Regions from separate parts of the Nonomuraea sp. NPDC050643 genome, predicted to be linked through region 3. Evidence: riboswitches for the same ligand, from Rfam matches in the RefSeq annotation. Region 3 holds a riboswitch; each other region holds the start of a gene.

Evidence for each region. Region 3 has a riboswitch for S-adenosylmethionine ahead of thrC (threonine synthase). Riboswitches for the same ligand answer to the same signal wherever they lie in the genome.
Region 1: another riboswitch for S-adenosylmethionine. It lies ahead of AB0I15_RS46710 (ABC transporter substrate-binding protein); the one in region 3 lies ahead of thrC (threonine synthase).
Region 2: another riboswitch for S-adenosylmethionine. It lies ahead of AB0I15_RS40735 (aminotransferase class V-fold PLP-dependent enzyme); the one in region 3 lies ahead of thrC (threonine synthase).

Annotation. Positions count from the first base shown of each region.
Region 1 covers NZ_JBFAIM010000053.1:34,111-40,369, forward strand. Annotated here, with positions in the region: gene AB0I15_RS46690 (hydantoinase/oxoprolinase family protein) at 1-287, opposite strand, end outside; gene AB0I15_RS46695 (ABC transporter permease) at 305-1,105, opposite strand; gene AB0I15_RS46700 (ABC transporter permease) at 1,098-2,003, opposite strand; gene AB0I15_RS46705 (ABC transporter ATP-binding protein) at 2,000-3,193, opposite strand; gene AB0I15_RS46710 (ABC transporter substrate-binding protein) at 3,172-4,272, opposite strand; SAM riboswitch class IV at 4,329-4,450, opposite strand; gene AB0I15_RS46715 (hypothetical protein) at 4,579-5,592, opposite strand; partial or broken gene AB0I15_RS46720 (hypothetical protein) at 5,717-5,923, opposite strand; gene AB0I15_RS46725 (hypothetical protein) at 5,988-6,161, opposite strand.
Region 2 covers NZ_JBFAIM010000041.1:95,108-101,366, reverse strand. Annotated here, with positions in the region: gene AB0I15_RS40760 (DUF2520 domain-containing protein) at 1-65, opposite strand, end outside; gene AB0I15_RS40755 (chaplin) at 432-665, opposite strand; gene AB0I15_RS40750 (SAM-dependent methyltransferase) at 854-1,816, shown strand; gene AB0I15_RS40745 (cytochrome P450) at 1,800-2,993, opposite strand; gene AB0I15_RS40740 (TerC family protein) at 2,993-3,754, opposite strand; SAM riboswitch class IV at 3,868-3,983, shown strand; gene AB0I15_RS40735 (aminotransferase class V-fold PLP-dependent enzyme) at 4,026-5,318, shown strand; gene AB0I15_RS40730 (DoxX family protein) at 5,345-5,977, opposite strand; gene AB0I15_RS40725 (NADH-quinone oxidoreductase subunit D) at 6,100-6,259, shown strand, end outside.
Region 3 covers NZ_JBFAIM010000105.1:28,273-34,531, forward strand. Annotated here, with positions in the region: gene AB0I15_RS63015 (MFS transporter) at 1-752, opposite strand, end outside; gene AB0I15_RS63020 (trehalose-6-phosphate synthase) at 769-2,193, opposite strand; gene AB0I15_RS63025 (RNA polymerase sigma factor) at 2,225-2,779, shown strand; SAM riboswitch class I at 2,859-3,000, shown strand; gene thrC (threonine synthase) at 3,014-4,246, shown strand; gene AB0I15_RS63035 (MoaD/ThiS family protein) at 4,271-4,546, shown strand; gene AB0I15_RS63040 (cold-shock protein) at 4,796-4,996, shown strand; partial or broken gene groEL (chaperonin GroEL) at 5,325-6,259, shown strand, end outside.

The sequences.
Region 1 (6,259 bases), on a different contig from region 3:
ATCTCCAGCAGGTCCCGGTAGCCCTCGGTCACGACCAGCGCGATGCGTGCGCCGCGGCGCTGGATGATGGTGTTCAGCCCGATGGTGGTGCCGTGGGTGACGCCCGCGACCTCCTCGGGCCGCAGACCGGCCCGCACGAGGATGGCCGCCAGCCCGTCGGCGACCGCCAGCGAGGGGTCGGCGGGCGTGCTCGGCTCCTTGTGGTGGACGACCAGCCCGCGCTCGGGCACGACGGCGACCAGATCGGTGAACGTGCCACCGACGTCGATGCCGATCCTCGCCGTCACCGGGCTACCTGACGAGCTCACAATGCCTCCGAGATACGAGCGAAGCGATCGGCCACCACCATCACGACCACGCTCGCGGCCATGAGCAGGGTGGACACCGCGGCCATGGACGGATCGAGCTGGTACTGCACGGCCGAGAAGATGCGCAGCGGCACCGTCGTGGTGTTGGCGCCCGCCACCAGCGCCGTCACGGCCACCTCGCCCAGGGAGGTGACCCCGGCCAGGATCGCGCCCGCGAGGATGCCGGGCCGCAGCAGCGGCAGCGTGACGGTGAAGAACACCCGCACCCGGCCCGCGCCCAGGCTCGTGGCCGCCCGTTCGAGGACCGGGTCGAGCTGGGCGGCGCTCACCATGACCGCGCGTACGACGAAGGGCAGCGCCACCAGCGAATGCGCCAGCCACAGGCCCGGCAGCGAGTTGATCAGGCCGACGCCGTGGAAGTAGTAGAGCAGCCCGAGCGCGATGATGATCTCCGGCACCATCAGCGGCGACAGCGCCAGGCCCGTCAGCAGCCTGCGGCCGGGGAACGAACCCTGGGTCAGGCCATAGGCGGCCAGTGTCCCGATCACCACGGTCGTCGGCACGACCAGCACCACCAGCAGCCCGCTCAGCCGGAACGAGACCTGCCAGTCGGGCGAGCCGAGCACCTCGGCGTACCAGCGCACCGACACCCCCGACGGCGGGAACGCCATCGACCCCGAGGGGTTGAACGAGCTGACGACCAGCACCACGAGCGGCGCGATCAGGAACAGGAAGACGATCGCCGCCAGGACCCCGCCCGCCAGGCGTACGGACCTGTCGTAACCCCGCTCACCCATGCAGCCGCCTCTCCCAGATCCGGAACGCGCCGGCCATCAGCGTCGTGGACACGACGGTCAGGGCGAGCAGCGCGAAGCTCAGCGCCGCCGCCACCGGGTAGTCGAACACCGTCGACACCTGCTCGTAGACGCGGATGCCGGTGAGCGGCTGCGTCACCCCGCCGACCAGCAGCGGCGTGATGTAGATGCCCATGGCCAGCGCGAACACGATCAGCGCGCCGGTGACCACGCCGGGCAGGCTCAGCGGGACCGTGACCCGCAGGAACGTCCTGACCGGGCCCGCCCCGAGCGTCTGCGACGCGCGGTGCAGGTTGCGGTCCATGCCGCCGAGCGCCGTGGTCAGCGGGATGATCGCGAACGGCAGCAGCACGTGGGTGACCGCGACCACGACCGCCGGATAGCTGGTGAGCAACTGGGCGGGCTGGTCGCGCAGCCCCGTCGCGACGAGCGCCTTGTTGACGATGCCGTTGCCCGACAGCAGCACCACCCAGCCGTAGGTGCGCACGACCACGCTGGTCAGCAGGGGCGAGATCACGATGACGAACAGCAGGGTCCGCAGCGTGCCGGGCCGCTGCCGGGCCAACGCGTACGCGGCCGGGTAGGCCAGCAGCACGCACAGCACGGCCACCAGGAGCGCGGTGGCCGCCGTCTGCAGGAGCGAGCCGTAGAAGTACGGCTCGGTGAGGACACGTCCGTACTGGGCCAGGGTCCAGCCGGGGAGGGCGGCGTTGAAGGCGCCGACCGGGCTGAAGCTCAGGCGCAGCAGACCGGCGAGGGGGACCAGGAACAAGGCCGCCAGGAAGACGACCAGCGGAAGGACGTGGACCCAGCCCCGCCGCCGCTCACCCGCCCTCGGCGCGCGGGCCGTGACCGTCCCGCCCCGTGAACCGGGCGTCATCGGGCCTCCGCCTCCTGGCCGGGCCCTGTCTCCAGCGCCTCCTGGGCGAGCCCCGTCTCCAGGACGATCACGTCGGCCCGGTCCCAGCTCGCCACGACCGAGGTGCCAGCGCCCGGCGGGTCCGCCACCCCGGCGCCCGTGTCGGCGATCTGCGCGCTCAGCGTGCGCCCGTTGGCCAGCCGCACCTCCACGTGCCAGGCGTCACCGGCGAAGGCCCGGTAACCCACGGTCCCCGCCGCACTCGCACGGCCTTCGGCCAGAGCGGTCTCGGGCAGGGTCAGGCGGATGCGCTCGGGACGGATCGCGACCACCGCGCGCTCGCCCCGGCGCAGGCGGGGCGCGTCGCCGTCACCGTAGCCGTCGCCGCCGGTCAGCCCGGCGACGACCAGCCCGCCGAGGTCGAGGCCGGACTCCGTCACCGTCCCCTCAAGGACGTTGGCGGCGCCGATGAACTGGGCCACGAACCGTGTCGCCGGCCGCCGGTACACCTCGTCCGGCGTCCCGATCTGCTCGATCCGCCCGCCGTTCATCACGGCCACCCGGTCGGACAGCGCCAGCGCCTCCTCCTGATCGTGGGTGACGAACACCATCGTGGTCCCGATGCGCGCCTGGATGGCCCGCAGTTCGACACGCATCTCCCGCCGCAGCTTGGCGTCGAGGTTGGACAGCGGCTCGTCGAGGAGCAGCACGGCGGGCCGGATGGCCAGGGCGCGCGCCAGCGCCACGCGCTGCTGCTGCCCGCCGGAGAGCTGCTTGGGCCGCCGCTCGGCGTACCCCTCCAGCCCGACCAGGCGCAGCGCCTCCCGCACCCGCTTCTCGCGCTCGGCCCGGTCCAGCCGGCGCACGCGCAGGCCGTAGGCCACGTTGGCGGCCACGGTCATGTGCGGGAAGAGCGCGTAGTTCTGGAACACCATCCCCAGCCCGCGCCGGTACGGCGGCCGGTCGGTGACATCGGCGCCGTCGATCACGATCCGTCCCGCCGCCGGCCGGACGAAGCCCGCGATGGAGTTGAGCAGCGTCGTCTTGCCGCAGCCGCTGGGCCCGAGGATGGACAGGAACTCGCCCTTGCGGATGGACAGCCGGTCGAGGTCGAGCACCCGCGCGCCCTCGTACCCGGCGGCCAGGCCCTCGATCTCGACGTGCCCGGCCTCTTCCTCGCACGTCTCGGTCACCCGAAGATCTGGTTCCACCGCTGCTGCCATTCGTTGAGCTTGGGGGTGGCGACGGCGTAGTCGACCCAGGTGAACTTCTCGAAGACCTCGGGCCCGTGCTCCACCCGCTTCTCGAAGGGCTCGCCGTAGTCGATGGAGTCGTTGCCGGCCGCGTACCAGGTGCCCTCGGCGAACGGCTTCTGGTTCTGCGCCGCCGTGAGGTAGTCGAGGAACTTGGCGGCCAGCTCGCCGTTCTGGCTGCCACTGGCCACGAAGTACGAGGTCAGCGCGCCCACCGGACCCGACTTGGGATACGCGTAGCCGATCGGCGAGCCCGCCTCGGCCATGGCGAAGGCGCGGCCGTCCCAGAAGGGCATGATCCAGGCGTCGCCGTTCTCCATGACGGTGGCGGCGTTGCCCGCGTTGGCCGGGAAGGACGACACGCAGTCCTTGAGCGTCTCCAGCTTGGTGAACGCCTTGTCCACGGCGGCGGGGTCCGACAGCGTCCCGCCGTCACTGGTGACCAGGGCGGAGAAGAACTCCAGACCGGGGTTGTAGGTCAGCGGAGGCAGGGCGATGTGCCCGCAGTACTCCTTGTCGAAGATGTCCGACCAGTCCTGCGGCGGGGTCTTGATCTTGTCGGTGCGGTAGAGGAGACCGGTGGAGCCGGTGGTCAGCGGCACGCCGTACTGCTTGCCCTGGTAGGCCGACTTCCCGCTGAGCACGGGGTCGAGCTCCTTCCAGTGCGTCAGCCTGGCCGTGTCCAGGGGCTGGAGCAGGCCCGCCGACGCGGCCGGCAGTGAGGCGTCGGGGGTGAAGGCGATGACGTCGAAAGGCGGGTTCTTGCCTCCGGCCGCGCGCAGTTTGGTCAGCCATTCGGCGTTGGCGCCGTACACCAGGTTGACCTTGGCGCCGGTGTCACGCTCGAACGGTTCCACGAACGACTTCTTGAACAGTTCGCCCCATGCGCCCGCGAACGCGGTCACCGTGATCTGCTGCTGCCCGCCGGAGCCCGTGCCGGTGTTCGACGAGCCGCCCGTGTCCACGCCGCCGCATGCCGAGAGCGTCAGCGCCAGCACCGTGCCCGCTCCCGCCAGCAGAGTGAGTCCGCCCTTCATCTTTTCCTTCCCATCGGAAACAGCCGGCCAAGGGCGCGGGGCAGGGCACGGCTGAGGGACCGCACTTGCCGCCGGAAGCACCATTCGGCTCGACGACCATGTCATCACCCGGGGCACCCCGCCGCGGTCGGGAGGGTTGCCGTCCAGCAAGCCGGGGCTTAGCACTGGACTCGTGACATAAGCGACTATAACAGTAGGTTTTGTCGAAAATCTCTCTGGGGTAGTTTTCGCCTATTGTACGGTTTCTGTGACTTTTGGACACTTTGGGGTCGAACGCGGGTCAGGCACGGTCATACCGCATGACCATCACCTGGGAGGGACGCCGAGCCCGTCGCGTACGGTGCGGGCGGCGGTGACCATGTTGCGCAGGGCCGACTCGATCTCGGACTGTTCGCGCATCCGCAGCCCGCAGTCCGGATTCACCCAGAGCCGTTCGGGCCGGATCGAGCGGAGCAGCCGGCGCAGCGCCCGCTCCATCTCGCCGGGCTCCGGGACGGTGGGGGAGCGGCTGTCGTACACGCCCGGCCCGACACCGCCCCGCAGCAGGGCGGCGCGGGGCCCGTCCGGCGGCGTCGCGCCGGAGTGGGCCGCCTCGACGCTGGTGACGTCGGCGTCCAGGGCGTCGATGGCGGCCACCACCTCCTGCGACCACGACTGGCAGATGTGCGTGTGCACCTGGGTGGTGTCGGCGATGCCCGAGGTGGCCAGCCGGAACACGCCGACGGCCCAGGACAGGTAGAACGCGCGCTCGGCCTGGCGCAGCGGCAGCAGGTCGCGCAGCGAGGGCTCGTCCACCTGGACGACGCCGATGCCGGCGGCCTCGAGGTCGTGGATCTCGTCGCGCAGCGCGAGCGCGAGCTGCCGGGCGATGTCGGCCCGGGGCAGGTCGGTACGGGCGAACGAGCGGGCCAGCATGGTGACCGGGCCGGTGAGCACACCCTTGACCGGCCGGTCGGTGAGCGACTGGGCGTAGGTCGTCCAGCGCACGGTCATCGGCGCCGGGCGGGAGACGTCGCCGTACAGGATGGGTGGGCGCACGCACTGTGTGCCGAGGGTCTGGACCCAGCCCTCCCGGGTGACGGCGAAGCCGCGCAGCCGCTCGGCGAAGTAGGTGACCATGTCCTCGCGTTCGGGCTCGCCGTGCACGAGCACGTCGAGGCCGAGCCGTTCCTGGAAGGTGATCACGCGCTCGATCTCGGCGCCCACCACGCCCTCGTAGCCGGCCTCGTCGATCCGGCCAGCGCGCAGGTCCGCCCGTGCCCGGCGGACCTGCTCGGAGGCGGGGAACGAGCCGATCGTGGTCGTGGCCAGGGACGGCAGCCGGAAGCTGCGGCGCTGGGCCGCGGATCTGACGGACCGGTCCGCCCGGGGACGGCCCGTCCAGGTGACGGAAGCGCCCGGGCACGGCGTCCACCAGGACGGCGGTGTCGAGCACCTGGTCGTAGAAGGAGAAGGTGCCGGCGGGGATCTGGCCGAGACCGGCCGCGCGCAGGTCCGTCCAGACCGACCGGCGCAGCCGCGCGCCCGCCCGCAGCAGCCCGGCGGCGTCCAGGCGGCCCGCCCAGTAGTCCTCCGTGGCCGTGCTCAGCTCGTGCCGGGGTCCGATGCGGGGGTAGCCGAGCACAGTGGTGCCGGGCACGGGCGATGTCATGACTGCTCTTTCTCGTCGGTGGTCGAGGACGGGCGAGGGCCCGGAGAACCGGGCCCCGCCCGGGTCAGCCGGCCTTGAAACCGGTGACCTCGGTACGGATCCGGCGGGCGGCGGCGACCAGGTTCTCCAGCGAGGCGCGCACCTCGGGCCGGCCGCAGGTCTTCAGCCCGCAGCCGGGGTTGGCCCACAGACGGTCGGCGGGGATGGCGCGGCCGGCCCAGTGGCCCTCGACGGCCATGGAACTCTCCTTCGCGAGTCACGGGAGACCTCGACGGATTCCCGGGGCGAAGGGCGCGACCGCAGGGCGGGCATGAGGCCTGCCCGCGGGTCCGCCCG
Region 2 (6,259 bases), on a different contig from region 3:
GAGCCGACCTTGCCCGCCCCGAGCACGCCGACAGTCAGCCGTGCCGGGCGATCCCCTGCGTCCATCACGTCACACCCCTGTCGACCTGCGAATGAGAAGCCCGCCGCGATGGTGGGGCGGCGTGGCCGTCTCGTTCGTAATGGCACTGCGGACCAGGGTAACGGGCAGGGGGGACTGAGTTTGTGACTGGTGTTTTGCCGCGCGTTGAGTTAACGACAAAAGCGACAAGGGCATACAAACGGTGCACCCCCTGTCGGGAGAGATGAGGAGAGGGGTTCATCGCATGGCAGCGGGCGCCGAGTCCCGGAAGGGAACCCGACGCCCGCATGGATTGCGCGACCTCTTGGAGGTGCGCCGGCCGGCGGTTCGCCGACTGCCGACCGGAAGACCGAGCCCGGGCCGGCCTGCGCCGGCCCGGGCTCACCACATGCTCAGTGGTGGGTGGGCGCGTAGACGTTGGCGCCACCCTTGCAGCCGGCGACGCCGCCGAGGACGTTGACAAGGGCGACGGTGTTGCCGCAGACGTTGATCGGCAGGTTGATCGGGATCTTGACCTGGTTGCCGGAAGCCACACCGCCGTTGCCGCTGGTGATGTCGGCGTGGGCCGGGGCGGCCAGCGACACCATGGCGACGGCTCCGGCGACCACCATGACCTTCTTCAGCACGAGGGCTCCTCTCAGTTGCGCGGCCTGAAGCCGCAGGTGCTTGTTCGGAACGACCGGCTCCGCCACTTAGGGGATGGCGGAGCGAAGTCACTCGATGACAATGGGTAAACGTTATCGCAACTTCGCGACATTGAGTAGTCATTGGATGACGATGCGTATCGACGTGCAGTCATGAGATAGTCCAGGTCATGTGGCTCACCTGGCGCGCCGCCACGGAGCGCGCGCTGTACGGCGAGGAGGGTTTCTACCTCCGCGAACGCCCGTCCGGCCACTTCCGCACCTCGGTCAGCGCCTCGGCGGCCTTCGCGGAGGCGGTGCTGGCGCTCCTGGCGGAGGTGGACGCCGATCTCGGCGCGCCCGACGTGCTCGACCTGGTGGACATCGGCGCGGGCGACGGAGCGCTGCTCTCCCACGTGCTGTCCCTGGCCAAGCCCGCGCTGCGCGACCGGCTCCGCGTCACGGCCGTCGAGCTGTCCTCCAGACCGGAGGGGCTGCCCGAGCGGATCACCTGGTCCAGAAGCCTGCCCACCGACATCACCGGGCTGGCCATCGCCAACGAGTGGCTCGACAACGTGCCTCTCGACGTGGTCGAGCAGACGCCCGAGGGGCCACGCCTGATCATGGTCAACGTGCACACGGGCGAGGAGCGTCTCGGCGGGCCGCTGCGGCCGGCGGATCGCGCCTGGCTGGAGCGGTGGTGGCCACTGTCGCGGGTGGGCTCGCGGGCCGAGATCGGCAGACCCCGCGACCAGGCCTGGGCCTCGGTCCTGGTACGTCTCACCGCAGGCCGGGCCATCGCCGTGGATTATGCACATCCTGTGGATAACCGGCCGCTGCACGGCACGCTGACCGGTTACCGCGACGGGGCCGTCGTGACGCCCGTACCCGACGGGACCTGCGACATCACGGCCCACGTGGCGCTCGACGCGTGCGCGGACGCCGGGCGGCGGGCCGGAGCGTCATCCACAGGTTTGTCCACACAGCGCGACGCGCTGCGGGAGCTGGGGATCACCGGCGCCCGCCCGCCGATCGACCTGGCCCGGGTCGATCCGCGCGGTTACCTCAGGGCGCTGGCGCGGGCCTCCGAGGAGGGCGAGCTGATCGATCCGTCGGGGCTCGGTGGCTTCGGCTGGCTCAGCCAGCGACGTTGAGCTCCAGGGAGTGCAGGCCCCTGATGATGTAGCCGGGCTTCCAGACGGGCTCCCGCCGCAGCTCCAGTTCGGCCGCCCGGTCCAGGAGGGCGCCGAACGACTCCATCAGCTCGATGCGGGCCAGGGGCGCGCCCAGGCAGAAGTGGATGCCGGCGCCGAAGGAGATGTGCGGGTTGTCGGCGCGGCCGACGTCGAGCCGGTCGGGGTCGTCGAACACCGCCGGGTCCCGGTTGGCCGAGCCGAACAGCAGCGCCACCTCCGAGCCGCGCGGAATGCGTACGCCGTGCACCTCGATGTCCTCCAGCACCCAGCGCTCGAACATCTGCAGCGGCGTGTCCCAGCGCATCAGCTCCTCGACCGCGGTGGGCAGCAGGGAGCGGTCGTCGCGCAGCCGGGCCAGCTCGGCGGGGTTCCTGAACAGCGACCACCAGCCGTTGCCCGTCACGTTGACGGTGGCCTCGTGGCCGGCGTTGAGCAGCAGGACGCAGGTGCCGACCAGCTCGTCCTCGGTCAGCTCGTCGATCTGGGCGAGCGCGCTGATCAGGTCGTCGCCGGGGGCGCCGCGGCGTTCGGCGGCCAGGGTCCTGAGGTAGGCGGCGAACTCCTCGGCCGCGCGTACCGCGGTGTGCTGGGCCTCGGGGGACGGGTTGAGCTCGTACATGCCGCAGATGTCGGCCGACCAGGGGCGCAGCAGGTGGCGGTCCTGGTCGGGGATGCCGAGCATCTCCGCGATCACGGTCACCGGGAGCGGCTCGGCGACCTCGGCGATGAGGTCGCCGCCGCCCTTCTCCACGAACGCGGCCACCAGGCCCTCGGCGATGGCGCGTACGCGGGGGCGCAGCGACTCCACCATGCGCGGCGTGAACGCCCTGGAGACCAGCCGGCGCAGCCTGGTGTGCACCGGCGGCTCCACGTCGAGCATGCCCGCCCTGATCACGCGCCAGAACAGCTCCTGGAACTCCGGCTCGGCCGACCGGCCGAACTCCTCGTGCGTGGCCACGTGCAGGTAGGACCGCCCCAGGCGGCGGTCTCTGAGCAGCGTGTTCACGTCGGCGTGCCGCGAGATCAGCCACTGGCCCGTCGGCTCGAAGAAGCAGACGGGCGCCGTACGCCTCAGCTCGTCATAGACCCGGTACGGGTACGCCACGAACTCCGGATTCCAAGGATCAAAGCCCACTATTGCATCTTAGGAGTGGGATCCTCCTGCTCAGTGACCTCTTTCTTCTTGGAGTGCCTGCCGCGCATCCGGATGTTGAGCAGCTCCACGACGACCGAGAACGCCATCGCGAAGTAGATGTAGCCCTTGGGGATGTGCTGGTCGAGGCCCTCGGCGACGAGCACCACGCCGATCAGCACCAGGAACGACAGGGCCAGCATCTTGATGCTCGGGTGGCTGTCCACGAACCTGCTGATCGGGCCGGAGGCGAACAGCATCACCAGCACCGCCACCACGACGGCCGCGATCATCACGCCCAGCTCGTCCACCATGCCGACGGCGGTGATGACCGAGTCCAGCGAGAAGACGACGTCGAGCACCATGATCTGCACGATCACGGAGGTGAAGGAGACCGCGGCGGCCTTCTTGCCGTCGCCGCCCGGCGCGACCTCCATGCTGTGGTGGATCTCGGTGACGCTCTTGCCCAGCAGGAACAGGCCGCCGAGCAGCAGGATCAGGTCGCGTCCCGATATCTCGTGACCGACGACCGAGAACAGCGGCTCGGTGAGCTGAACCACCCACGACAGGCCGAGCAGCAGGAGCAACCGGCTGATGAGCGCGGCGGCCAGACCGAGGACGCGCGCCCGGTCCCGCTGTTCGGGGGGCAGTTTGCCCGCGAGGATGGAGATGAAAATGATGTTGTCGATCCCCAGCACGATCTCCAGGGCGACCAGGGTGAAGAAGCCGATCCAGATCTGCGGGTCGGCCACCCAGTCCAACATCTGCGCACCTCCATAACTCATGGCTGACGGGTTTCCGGTAGCAACGAGTCAGGAGTCGTATAAGTTCGCGGCTTGCGTTTTTTACCCTCGTGTCGGTTATAGTTCGGGACGTAGGTCATGAGTGCCAGCGACAAGCCCCGGCTAGCTGGCCGGCAACCCTCGCGTCCGCGGCGGGGTGCCCCGGGTGAAGACCTGGTCCGTCACGAGGTGTGGCGGGCAAGCGCGGGCTCCGTGGCTGTCCTGGGGTCCGATGACCCCGAGGAGCTTCGCCATGTCCACGCTGACGATCTTCAACTCCGCCCCGGCCGCCGAGACGACCTCCGCCGTCACCCCGGGCACCCGGCCCATTCCCACCGTGCTCGGCACCGACCTCGAGGTCCCGGTCAAGGGCGGCCGGCTGGTGGGCTACGCCAACCTCGACTACGCCGCCAGCGCCCCCTGTCTGGAGCCGGTCAGCGCCGCCGTCGCGGCCGCGCTCCCGGCCTACTCCAGCGTCCACCGCGGCGCCGGCTACGCCTCCCAGCTCACCACCGCCAGGTACGAGCAGGCCCGCCACACGGTACGGGCCTTCGTGGGCGCCCGCCCCGACGACGCCGTCATCTTCACCCGCAACACCACCGACGCCACGAACCTGCTGGCCGGCTGCCTGCCCCCGGGCACGACCACGGTGGTCTTCGACACCGAGCACCACGCCTCCCTGCTCCCCTGGCCCTCCTCCGTGCGACTGGCTCCGCCCGCCTTCCCCGGCGAGGCCGTGCGCGCCGCCGACGAGGCGCTGGCCGGGATCGAGGGGCCGAAGCTGCTGGTGGTGACCGCCGCCTCGAACGTCACCGGCGAGCTGTGGCCGATCGCCGCGCTGGCCCACATCGCGCACCGGCACGGGGCCCGGATCCTGGTGGACGCGGCGCAGCTCGTACCGCACCGGCCTCTCAACCTGACCGCGCTCGACCTGGACTACGTGGCCTTCTCGGGGCACAAGCTGTACGCGCCCTTCGGGGCCGGCGTGCTGATCGGGCGGCGGGACTGGCTGGCCGAGGGGGAGCCGTACCTGAAGGGCGGGGGCGCGGTGCGCTCGGTCGGCGAGAGCGCCGAGTGGCACGACGACCCCGAGCCGCGCCACGAGGCGGGCACCCCCAACGTGCTGGGCGCCATCGCCCTGGCCGCCGCCTGCGACGCGCTCACCGCCACCGGCTGGAACGCTCTGGTGAACGAGGAGGAGCGGCTGATCGCCCGGCTCAGGTCGGGGCTGGCCTCGGTCGAGGGCGTGCGGGAGCTGTCACTGTGGGGGGACGACCACCCGCGGGTCGGTATCGTGTCGTTCACCGTGGCCGGATACTCGGCGCGCGAGGTGGCCGAGGCGCTGTCCAGCGAGTACGGCATCGGGGTGCGCGACGGCAAGTTCTGCGCGCATCCGTTCGTCCGGCACCTGCTGGGCACGGCCGACGGCGGTTGCGAGGACGACACCGCCTCCGCGGTACGGGCCTCGATCGGCATCGGCAGCACGCAGGAGCACGTGGACCGGCTCGTCGAGGCGCTGCGGGACCTGGTGCGCCGCCGGTCCTGACCGCTACCCCGGCTCGCGTGCCTGCCTCAGCGGTTCGGCGGCTTGCGGTGCTGCGGCGGCTCGTCGGAGACCAGGGCGTCGATGTCCCTCATGTCCTCGTCGTTGACCCTGCCCGAAGCGGGCGCGGCGGGCTGCCTGGGCACCTCCGGCCGCTCGGCGGGCGTCGTCGACGCCGTCGGCGTGGTAGGACCGCCCGGCCTGCGGTGCGAAGGGATGATCATGTCGTCCTCCGCCTCGCGGCGTTCCGCGCGCCTGCGGAACATCGTGCCGAAGATGCCGTCCAGCCCGATCCGTCCGCCGCCCAGCGCCAGGAACATCAGGCTGAGCGCCCCGAGCGCGCCCGGCAGTTCCCAGCCGTTGTTCGCCGACAGGACGCCGTTGCCCCCGTGCACGTACGCGATCGCGCCGAGCATGTTGACCAGCAGCAACAGTCCCACCGGCCGGACCAGCAGGCCGAGGATCAAGAAGATGCCGCCGACGGTCTCGACGACGGTCGCGAACCCGGCGGCCAGTTCGGGCAACGGGATCCCCATCTCCCTGAAGCCCTGCGTGGTCGCCCCAAGGCCGCCCTGCCACTTCTGCCAGCCGTGAGCCAAGAAGATCACGCCGGTCACGATCCTGGCGATCAAGGCCGCGACGTCAAATACAACTCTCTTCATGGTGCTTTCTCCCCCCGTTCCAGGTATTCCTCCCCATGTCCGGCTTCGGGATGCGCTTTCATACCATCTCTTGACCATCCCCCGTGCTGGATCACCACCGGCGACAGTGACAGCATTGCCGTATGACGGAACGTGTGGTCGGAATCGGTGCGGGCGCGAAAGAGCTGGCGACCGAGGACATGATCCTCAACATCGGCCCGCAGCACCCGTCCACGCACGGGGTGCTCAGACTTCGGCTGACGCTCGACGGCGAGCGCATCGCCACCGCCGAGCCGATCATCG
Region 3 (6,259 bases):
AGCCCGGTCGCCGCGGCGGCCGCGCCGATCCCCGTCCGCGCGGCGAACAGGTCGGCGGCCCACAGGTTGAAGGTGAACTCCAGGGCCACGCAGCAGAACAGCACCGACCCCGCCAGGTGGAAACGCCAGCCGGGCCGTCCGGGGACCGCCGTCCCGCCGCCCGCGTCCGCCGTCCGCCCGCCGGGCCAGACCCGGCCCATGGCCAGCGCGAGCAGCACGCTGGCGACCGGCGTGAGCAGCAGCGTGGCCCGCCAGCCGAGCGTCGTCTGGGCGACCACGCTGAGCGCGAACGTCACCGCCATGCCCACCACCACCCCGACCGCGTTCGCCTCGCTCAGCGCGGCCGGTCCCGCCGGGCCGTGGTGGTCGCTGAGCGCCGCCATGGCCGTGTAGAGCAGGATCGAGCTGAAGCCGCCCGAGACGCCGTAGCCGAGCAGCGTCAGGGGCAGGGCGTCCGATGGCAGGATCATGAGCAGGCCGGCGTTCATCCCGGCCAGCCCGATCCAGCTCGTCGCGCGCCTGCCCAGCCTCCGGGTCAGCAGGGGGAGCACGAACCCGGCCGCGATCGTGCCGAGGGCCATGGCGGTGCCGTGCAGGCCCGCCACGGTGGCCGAGGTCCGCTGGTCGGCGCGCAGGAGCGGCAGCGCGGCGCTCACGCCGTACAGGTAGGTGGAGAAGGTGCAGAGCTGCAGGTAGATGAGCCAGGTCGGGCGGTCTCTGATCAGTCGGACGGGCTGTAAGACCGTGGTCACGCGGTAGCTCCTCAGGTCAGGCCAGGGCGTTGAGCTGGGCCGCGAGCCACTTCTGCGGCGGCAGCGCGGTGGCCGCGGCGTGCAGCTTGTCACGGCGGGACCGGCGCTCGTCCACGGGCATGACCAGCGCGTCGTGCAGGGCGGCCGCGGTGCCGCTGATGTCGTAGGGGTTGACCATGAGGGCGTGCGGGCCCAGCTCGGCCGCCGCCCCCGCCTCCCGAGACAGCACCAGCGCGCAGTCGGGCGACAGGACCGGGCCCTCCTTGGCCACCAGGTTCATGCCGTCGCGGATGGGGTTGACCAGCAGCACGTCGGCCATCCGGTACGCGGCCAGCGAACGCGGATAGTCGTCGTTGACGTTGAGGATCAGCGGGTCCCAGTCGTCGGTGGCGTACTCGTCCTCGATCTCCTGGGCGCAGCGCTGCACCGACGCGGTGTACTCGCGGTATTCGGGCAGGTCGTGCCGGCTCGGGTAGGCGAAGGCCAGGTGCACCACCCGGCCGTGCCACTCCGGATGCGCGGCGAGGAACTCGCGGTAGGCCACCAGGCCGCGCACGATGTTCTTCGACAGCTCGGTGCGGTCGATGCGGACGATCAGCTTGCGCTCGCCCACCTGCTCCCGCAGCGCGGACATGTGCGACTCGACGTCGGGTTCGCAGGCCCGCTCCCACAGAGCGTCGCCGTCCACGCCGAGGCTGTGCACGCCGATGCGGGTCGTGCGGCCCTCATGGGTGACGCTCCGGCCGACCCGATCGGCCTCCGCGCCCAGGAGAGCCTCACAGCAGTCCATGAACGCCTGGGCCCACCGATCAGTGAGGAACCCGGCGTGATCGGCCCCCAGAATGCCTTCCAGGACCTCTCCGACCACTTCGTCGGGCAGCAGGGAGAAGTATTCGGGCGGCGCCCACGGCGTGTGACTGAAGTGCGCGATGCGCAGGTCGGGCCGCTCGGTGCGGAGCATCGCCGGGGTCAGGGTCAGGTGGTAGTCCTGCACGATCACGCGGGCGCCGTGCCCGGCCTCCTCGGCCAGCGCCAGCGCGAACGCGCCGTTGTAGTCGCGGTAGGACTCCCACTCGCGGGCGAACCGCGTGCCGAAGTTGGGCGAGTTGGGGATGTCGTAGAGCAGGTGGTTGACGAACCACAGGGTGGAGTTGGCCACGGCGTTGTAGGCACGGTGGAAGATGGCGGGCGGGATGTCCAGCATCCGCAGCGGGCCCGTGTCATAGCCGGCGTGGTCGATCCGGCCCCCGGGGGCCAGCCGGACGGCGCTGCGGTCGCCGTCGGACAGCGCCGCGCACACCCAGAGCACGCCGTCGTCCTTGGCCACTCCCGACAGCCCCGACACCAGGCCGCCGCCACCGCGCTTCATCGTGAGTTCGCCGTCGTCAGAGACGGTGAAGGAGACGGGTCCTCTGTTGGAGGCCACCAGGACGCTGTTCATCTAGGCTCCCTTCGATCATAGGATCCCAGCTATGGCGCTTGATGAGCTAACCGAGGAACTCGCCCGCTCCGCCGCTGCCGGGGACCATCGCGCACTTGGCGAGCTCCTGGCGCGGATTGAGCCTGACGTGATGCGTCACTGCGCCCGGATCCTGCCTTATCACCAGGACGCGGAGGAGGCCTCGCAAGATACGTTGCTGGCGGTCGCACGCAATATCGGACGCTTCGAGGGGCGGGCCAGATTCAGCACCTGGCTGCACATCGTGACCGCGAACTGCGCGCGGACGACCTACCGGTCGCTCAAGCGCCGGGCCGCCGAGCAGAGCTCGGACGAGCTGCCCATGCAGAAGCCCGACGTGCGGCGGGTCAGCGTGATCGCGGGCTCGCGGCTCGACCTGCTCGACGCGATGGAGGCGCTGGAGGCCGACAAGCCCGACCTGGCGCAGGCGCTCGTGTTGCGCGACATCGTCCAGCTCGACTACAACGAGGTGGCCGAGCAGCTCGGCATCCCGCTGGGCACCGCCAAGTCACGCATCCACCAGGCACGCAAATACGTGCAGGGAGTGCTCGGCGAGGACTACCGGTGAGACCGTGTGTCTCGAATGCTGAGACGGGTAGTAATTTCGGCCACTTAAGCGGGTAGAGTCCTTTTCAACAACTGCATATTGCTCATCCAGAGGGGTGGAGGGACCGGCCCTACGAAGCCCCGGCAACCCTCCCGGCTTGTGACTCGCGACCTGGCGAGGCCGACCGGGACAAGGTGCCAATTCCGGTTCGCGGTCAAGGTGGCCGCGGGCGAAGATGAGGGAAGGCCTCGCTTCATGTCGCTCGACTTTGGTCCTGCTGTCGCTCTGTCCTGCCGTGAGTGCGGCACGCGCTACCCCCTGGGCCCCAGTTTCGCCTGTCAGGAGTGTTTCGGGCCGCTCGAAGCGGCCTACGAGTTCGGCGACGTCACCCGCGCGGACATCGAGTCCGGCCCCGCCAACATCTGGCGTTACCGCTCGCTGCTCCCCGTTCCGGCGGACGTGACCAGTAAGCCGAATATGAACCCTGGCTGGACCAAATTGGTCAAGGCCGGAAACCTCGGGCGCGCGCTCGGCATCAAGTCCCTTCACGTGAAGGACGACTCGGGCAACCCCACCCATTCCTTCAAGGACCGGGTGGTCGCCATGGCCGTTGAGGCGGCGCGCAACTTCGGATTCCACACCCTTTCCTGCTCCTCCACGGGCAACCTCGCCGGCGCGGTGACCGCCGCGGCGGCGCGGGCCGGGCTCGACGCGTGCGTGTTCATCCCCGCCAACCTCGAGCAGGCCAAGATCGCCATGGCCCGCGTGTTCGGCGGGCGGCTGGTCGGCATCGAGGGCACGTACGACGAGGTCAACAGGTTCTGCTCCGAGCTGATCGGCGACCCGCTGGGTGACAAGTGGGGGTTCGTCAACGTCAACCTGCGGCCTTATTACGCCGAGGGCTCCAAGACGCTCGCGTACGAGATCGCCGAGCAGCTCGGGTGGCGGCTGCCGGAGCAGATCATCATCCCCATCGCCTCTGGCTCGCAGCTCACGAAGATCGACAAGGGCTTCAAGGAGCTGGTGGCGCTGGGCCTCGTCGAGGACACGCCCTACAAGATCTTCGGGGCGCAGGCGGCAGGGTGCTCGCCGGTCTCGACCGCGTACAAGGCCGGGCATGACGTGGTGCAGCCGGTCAAGCCCGACACCATCGCCAAGTCGCTGGCCATCGGCAACCCCGCCGACGGGCCGTACGTGCTGGACATCGCCCGGCGCACCGGAGGGGGCGTCGAGGACGTCACCGACGCCGAGATCGTGGCCGCGATCAGGCTCCTGGCCTCGACAGAGGGCATCTTCGCCGAGACCGCCGGCGGCGTGACCGTGGGTGTGCTGAAGAAGCTCACCGAGTCGGGCCTGCTCGACCCCGAGGCCGAGACCGTGGTGCTGAACACCGGCGACGGGCTCAAGACGCTCGACGCCATCAGCGACGACGCCGCGCCCACGGCCGTGATCCGGCCCTCTCTCGACGCGTTCCGCGCGACTGTCTGACAATCAGGAAAGGCGACATTAGCCATGAGCGTTTCTGTGCGGATTCCCACCATCCTGCGCACGTACACCCGCGGTAACGCGGAAGTCCGTGGCGAAGGCGCGACTCTTCGTGACGTGCTTGCCAAGCTGGACTCCGACTACCCGGGGATCGGCGCGAGAATTCTGGATGAATCGGGCAAGATTCGACGTTTCGTCAACGTTTATGTTGGGGAAGAGGACGTCCGTTTCGCCGAGGGGCTCGACACTCCCGCCCCAGAGGGCACTCAGATCTCCATCATCCCGGCGGTTGCCGGCGGCTGAGTGCCCGGCAACAGTCACGGTCCTTGAAGGCGCCCCTAGTGGGCGCCTTCTCCTTTTCCAGGCCAATTCAACGTTGAACTACCTGCGATGCGAAGAAATAGGCATTTTGCGGATTGACTCTGTTGCCAAACCCCGTGCCACAGGTATGGTCGAGGGCGATCGTCTGGCTGACTTTTCCGTTAAGTCATGCGATTACAGGTCTCGCGAAGGAATGGGCGAGATCTGAGAGACCAGTAAGAGGAGTCGGAAGTGGCGCAGGGCACCGTCAAGTGGTTCAACGCGGACAAGGGCTACGGCTTCATCGCGGTAGACGGTGGTAAGGATGTATTCGTCCATTACTCAGCGATCATGATGGACGGGTATCGGTCTCTCGAACAGGGGCAGCGCGTCGAGTTCGAGATCACGCAGGGCCAGAAGGGGCCGCAGGCGGAGTCCGTCCGCGCGGTCTGAGCGACATCACTGGTATGCACCGGGCGGGATCGCACGGCAGCGCAGTTCGTGCGAGCCGTCACCATCTTTCGTCGACTCCAGTGCGGCGAGCTGCTTAGGGCGGCTCGCCGTACCGGGTGACTGACCTGGGCGGGGGCGGCTGCCAGAGGGGTGTTCGCTTGCACTCGGCAGGGTAGAGTGCTAAACAGTTCGTTGGCACTCTGTGCAGCAGAGTGCCAACCCTCGGATCGAGACGATGGGGTCTGCCGAACGGAGATGCGGACCCTTGCCGTCGCGGGCGTCGGCTCGGTCCACGACAAGCCACCCTGTATCTGGGAGGTCTAGCCTTATGGCAGCCAAGATGATCGCGTTTGACGAGGACGCCCGGCGCGGTCTCGAGCGCGGTATGAACCAGCTCGCCGACGCCGTCAAGGTGACCTTGGGCCCGAAGGGCCGCAACGTCGTGCTGGAGAAGAAGTGGGGCGCTCCCACGATCACCAACGATGGCGTGTCCATCGCCAAGGAGATCGAGCTCGAGGACCCGTGGGAGAAGATCGGCGCCGAGCTGGTCAAGGAAGTCGCCAAGAAGACCGACGACGTCGCGGGCGACGGCACCACCACCGCCACCGTGCTCGCCCAGGCGCTGGTACGCGAGGGTCTGCGTAACGTTGCCGCCGGCGCCAACCCGATGGCCCTGAAGAAGGGCATCGAGGCGGCCGTCGAGCGGGTCAGCGAGGAGCTCTCCAAGCTGGCCAAGGATGTGGAGACCAAGGAGCAGATCGCCTCCACGGCCTCCATCTCCGCCGCCGACCCCGAGATCGGCGCGCTCATCGCCGAGGCGATGGACAAGGTCGGCAAGGAAGGCGTCATCACCGTCGAGGAGAGCAACACCTTCGGCCTCGAGCTCGAGCTCACCGAGGGCATGCGCTTCGACAAGGGCATGACGTCGATGTACTTCGTGACCGACTCCGACCGTATGGAGGCCGTGCTCGAAGACCCGTACATCCTGATCGTCAACGGCAAGGTCTCGGCCAACAAGGACCTGCTGCCGCTGCTCGACAAGGTCGTCCAGTCGGGCAAGCCGCTGCTGATCATCGCCGAGGACGTCGAGGGCGAAGCCCTTGCCACCCTCGTCGTCAACAAGATCCGCGGCCTGTTCCGCTCCGTGGCCGTCAAGGCCCCGGGCTTCGGTGACCGCCGCAAGGCCATGCTGCAGGACATCGCGATCCTCGCCGGTGGCCAGGTCATCTCCGAGGAGGTCGGTCTCAAGCTCGAGAACGCCAC